2 regions of the Glutamicibacter sp. JL.03c genome follow, and region 2 is predicted to be linked to the other one. Evidence: predicted binding sites of a transcription regulator. Region 2 holds the regulator's gene; the other holds the start of a gene.
What was found. Region 2 encodes HspR, which represses chaperone genes until heat shock. Its sites were predicted from a motif close to AAGTTGAGTCNNNNNGACTCAACTT; they were not measured.
Positions count from the first base shown of each region.

Region 1: the regulator HspR is predicted to act here: its motif matches at 1,336-1,360, upstream of OF385_RS01950 (ATP-dependent Clp protease ATP-binding subunit).

Region 1 is NZ_CP107575.1:416,998-419,397, forward strand. Features, by position in the region: gene OF385_RS01950 (ATP-dependent Clp protease ATP-binding subunit) at 1-1,318, opposite strand, end outside; gene OF385_RS01955 (response regulator) at 1,443-2,117, opposite strand.
Region 2 is NZ_CP107575.1:2,599,382-2,601,781, reverse strand. Features, by position in the region: gene OF385_RS12070 (DnaJ C-terminal domain-containing protein) at 1-933, shown strand, start outside; gene OF385_RS12065 (heat shock protein transcriptional repressor HspR) at 1,051-1,479, shown strand; gene OF385_RS12060 (helix-turn-helix domain-containing protein) at 1,481-2,317, shown strand; gene OF385_RS12055 (proline dehydrogenase family protein) at 2,344-2,400, shown strand, end outside.

The sequences.
Region 1 (2,400 bases), 1.4 Mb from region 2:
CGGTATCGCCGGCGGCGATGGAGCGCCGGGCACCAGCGATGTCGATCAGGTCAATGGCCTTGTCAGGCAGCTGGCGGTCGGTGAGGTACCGCGCCGATAGCGCCACCGCGGCCTTGAGCGCTGCCGGGGTGTACTGCACTTGGTGGTGGTCCTCGTAGGATTCGCGCAGGCCCTCCAAGATGGCCAAGCTGACTTCCTGGGATGGCTCATCCACCATGACCTTGCCGAAGCGCCGGGCCAAGGCGCTGTCCTTCTCCACCTTGCGGAATTCATCCAGCGTCGTAGCACCGATCAGGTGCAGCTCGCCGCGGGCCAAGCGGGGCTTGAGGATGTTGGCGGCATCCATATTTCCGGACTCGCCGGAACCGGCGCCAACCAGCAGGTGCATCTCGTCGATGAACACCAGCACTTGGCCCTCGGAGTCGGCGATTTCTTCGAGCAGGCCGGTCAAGCGCTGTTCGAAGTCACCGCGGTAGCGGGTGCCGGCCAACATGCCAGGCAGGTCGATGGAGATCAGCTGGGAACCGCGGATTTGTTCCGGGACCTGGCCATCGACGATGGCTCGTGCCAGTCCTTCGGCGATCGCGGTCTTGCCCACGCCGGCCTCGCCAATCAGCACCGGGTTGTTCTTGGTGCGACGGGCCAGGATCTCAACTACCTGATCCAGCTCATCGTCGCGGCCGATCACCGGATCGATCTGACCGTCAGCTGCCAGCGCGGTCAGGTCGGTTCCGTAGCGTTCGAGCATGGAGGCATTGGAATCGTCCTGCTCCTGGTCCTGTCCGCCATTCTGGGCGCGCTGGGCCTGTTCCATGGCGGCCTGCTGCAGGGACTGGCCGGTGATTCCATGCTGTGCCAGCAGGTGGCTGACGGGGGATTCCGGGTTGAAGACAAAGGCCAGGAACAGGTGGTCCGGGTCTATGTAGGTCGACCCGTAGTTGCGTGCCACCTGATAAGCGTCAAAGAGGCTGCGTTGCGCGGCGGAGGATAGCCGTGTTGGCTTTTCCCCCTGGTCCTGGCTCTTGGGCATATGTGCGATGGCGTCTTTGCTGAGCGCATCGATGTCGATGCCCATGGCGGTGAGGTGCTCGCCGATGGGTTCTGTGCGGATCAGCGCGGCGAGCAGGTGCAGCGAGTCGATCTCGTCGTGACCGTGCTCGTGCGAGATCGCTGCTGCGGTTGCTACAGCCTCGTGGGTACGCGTAGAAAGCAGGCGGGTGATGTCGATGGGACGAGCTGCCTGGGCGCGCGAAGAGAGGAAACGGGAGAGGAATTCCTCAAACGAGCCGTCTGATGGTGCACCAAAAAATGCTGGCAAGTGAGCCTCCTAGTAGAAACTTGAGCGGTCTATGCTCATGTTCAACGTCTGAGGCTCCAAGATATTCCCGAGGCGTTCAAGATTTCTTTCGAGCGTTCGAGCTCACACAGGGCAGAAGCAGTTATTAGTCCTTGGGGATTTCGACGATTCCCATGCGCGCGGCCGCCACAAGTGCCTGTACGCGGTCGCGGACATCCAGCTTGGCGAAAATCTTGGCCATGTGCGTCTTCACCGTGGTTTCGGTGATTCCCAAGGTTTTAGAGATTTCAGTGTTATTTAATCCCTGAGCAAGGAGTTTTAGAATCTGAATTTCTCTATTGGTAATGCCGAGGTCATAAATGAGATCTTCAACAGCTTGAGTATTGTCGATATAGGCTTCGCGCACTGCAGAAATCAGGTCGGAGGAAACCGATGGAGAAATAGCGGCGGTGCCTTGGTGGACTGCGTGCACGGCATTAATGATTTCGCCTGGTTCGGAATCTTTAACAAGGTACCCGCTGGCGCCAGCGGTGAGGACGGGAACTAAATACTCATCCGAGGAAAATGCCGTAATTGCAAGGACTGCGGGGCTGTCTTTGCGGGATTTAATGGCGCGCGTAGCGCTAACTCCATCCATGATTGGCATCTGCAAATCCATCAGAACAACGTCGATCTCATTCTCGGAACAATAGTCGACTGCCTGCTTGCCATTTTCTGCAGAAAATACGGTTACAATTCCTTGATCTGTTGCTAGTATTGTCCCCAACGCATGCCGAATGAGGGGTTCATCATCGACGATTAGGACCTTGATCTGTTCCATTTTTTCCTTTGGGCCGATGCTGCAGATCACTAAACGGACTGCTCACTTGTAAGTATATAAGTTGACGAGATGTGGGGTTTGTTATGAAGGGTTTGAAAATGCTGGCCGTTGCCGCATTGGCATTAGCACCATTAACGGCTGTGGCTGCTCCCGCATCTGCGGCGCAGAGCCAGCAGATCAGTGGCGGTTCCGTTGCGACACCTGCTGGCGTGGGAGAAGATTTCGGCAAGTGGCTTTGCGCCCGCTACGGCGTTGCATGCCCGTAAGCTGACCTATTTGACTT
Region 2 (2,400 bases):
TTGGGCGTCGCCAAGGACGCCAGCGAGGCGGACATCAAGAAGGCGTACCGCAAGCTTGCGCGCAAGTACCACCCGGACACCAACCAGGGTGATGCGGCCGCAGAACAGAAATTCAAGGACATCTCCGAAGCCCATTCGGTGCTGGCGGATAGAGAGCAGCGCGAGCAGTACGACGCGATCCGTGCCATGGGTGGCGGAGCACGCTTCTCCGCCGGCGGACCCGGTGGGGCACCAGGCGGACAAGCCGGATTCGAGGATATCTTCTCCAACCTCTTTGGCGGCGGGGGCGGGGCCCGTGGACGCGGCGGACAGCCGGACTTCTCCGACCTGTTCGGCGGGGGCGGATTTGGCGGCGGTGCCGGGGGCTTCGGCCAAAGCGCGCCACCGCGCAAGGGGCAGGACCGCACCGCGAACACCTCGATCTCCTTCGCTGGCTCCATCAAGGGAACCACCATCGGCTTGCGCGAGCAGAACGGCGAAGTCATTGACGTGCGCATCCCTGCGGGCATCAAGGACGGACAGTCCGTTCGCGTGCGTGGCAAGGGGCACCCCGGCGCAGCCGGCAATGGCGACCTGCTGGTCAAGGTGAAGGTCAACGAGCATCCCTTCTTCAAGCGCGAAGAGAACAACATCCGAATCCACGTGCCGGTCACCTTTGACGAGGCCGTGCTGGGCGCAAAGATCCATGTGCCCACCCTGGATGGCGAAACGGTAGCGATGAAGGTTCCCGCCGGATCGAATTCGGGCCGCACGCTGCGCCTGAAGGGCCGCGGCGTGAAAACCTCCAAGGCCACCGGTGATCTACTGATCATCCTGGATGTGGTGATTCCGCAGAATCTCTCGGATGCCGCGAAGAAGGCCGTGGAGGACTTCGCCGCAGCAACCGAAGGCGAAGATCCACGTGTGGATTTGGCTGCCAAGGCCAAGCTCTGAAACAAAGAGAGTTCTATCATCCCTGTCGTGTCCTCGAAGTGGCACGGCAGGGAAGCTAGACTCAATGACTAGAGGCTGCAGAGCAGTGAAGCCATGTAGAAAGGTGGTTGAAGCAACGTGAACGGGGAGTACCTGCGACCTGTCTTCGTCATTTCCGTCGCCGCTCAACTGGCAGATATGCACCCGCAGACGCTACGCCAGTATGACCGGATCGGCTTGGTGTCGCCGAGCCGCCAATCGGGCAAGCAGCGCCGCTACTCGCAGCGCGATGTGTCCCTGCTCCGCCAAGTCCAGGCGTTGAGCAAAGATGGTGTCTCCCTCGAGGGCATCAAGCGGATCCTTGATCTGCAAAACCAGGTCGCCTACCTGCAAACCGAGGTCAACGACCTGCGCAACGAACTCAGCGCAGTGCGCCAAGGCCAAACCCGAATTTTCGCCGCCGGAACTTCCGGTGGCGACGTGGTGTCCTTGGCTCGCGGCATGCGTCCGGAACGACGCGAACCAACCGTCACGCTGTTCACCGCCCGCCGCGCGATCGGCCGCTAGATTGGCAGCCAATCTGCCAATCCCGGACGACTCCGAATTCTGGCATGACCCTCAGTTCCCGGAATTGGAGTCGCGGCGTTCGTGCCAAAAAATTTCCTGCTACCGGCCGCATGCCCATCAACGTTTTTCAATCGGGATCATCGACGAAGGCGAAACCGATTTCTCCGGGCATGACGGGCAGCAGGCAACTCTGGTCCCTGGTGACGTGATCGTCATTCCGCGCGATCACCTCCATGCCTGTAATCCGAAAAATGGCTACTGGCGATACCAGATGATTCATGCAGACCAATCATGGATTTCCCGGCTTGCACCAATCTCAGCGCAGGATCTGTTCTGGGGCATCCGGATATTCAGGGCGCCGGAGCTCTATGAATTGATGAACGCCTTTAACCAGCAGCTGTTTGCCGGGATGGGAAAGCGGTCCGTTGAGCAGTCGCTGGGATCCATGCTTTCCGTCGTGCAGTCCCTGGCCCCGGTCTTCGAGGCGCTCCCGCCGGGGACAGGGCCCCGCGATGCGCGGTTGCTTCCGGTCCTGCACCGATTGGGCAACGATGCTGCGGCCCCGAAGCTGGACGAGCTGGCACTGCTCGCCGGCTTGAGCAAGTATCAGCTGATACGTCTCATGCACAGCAGTACCGGCTTCACCCCAATCGCGTGGAGGCATAACCAGCTGGTGAACCGTTCACGCGAACTCTTGCGCTCGGGAGCCTCGATAGCGCAAACCGCGGCAGAACTGGGCTTCTCAGACCAGAGCCACTTTCACCGAGTCTTTCGCTCGCACGTCGCAGCGGCCCCCGGAAAGTACCGGGCACCGCTGCAATATCGTTCAAGACCGTAGCATCAGGCGTGCGAAATGATCGTCCCATGCTCATTCCACCTGAAGAACTCGAATTGGCCGCAGATAATCTGCGTGCATTGGCT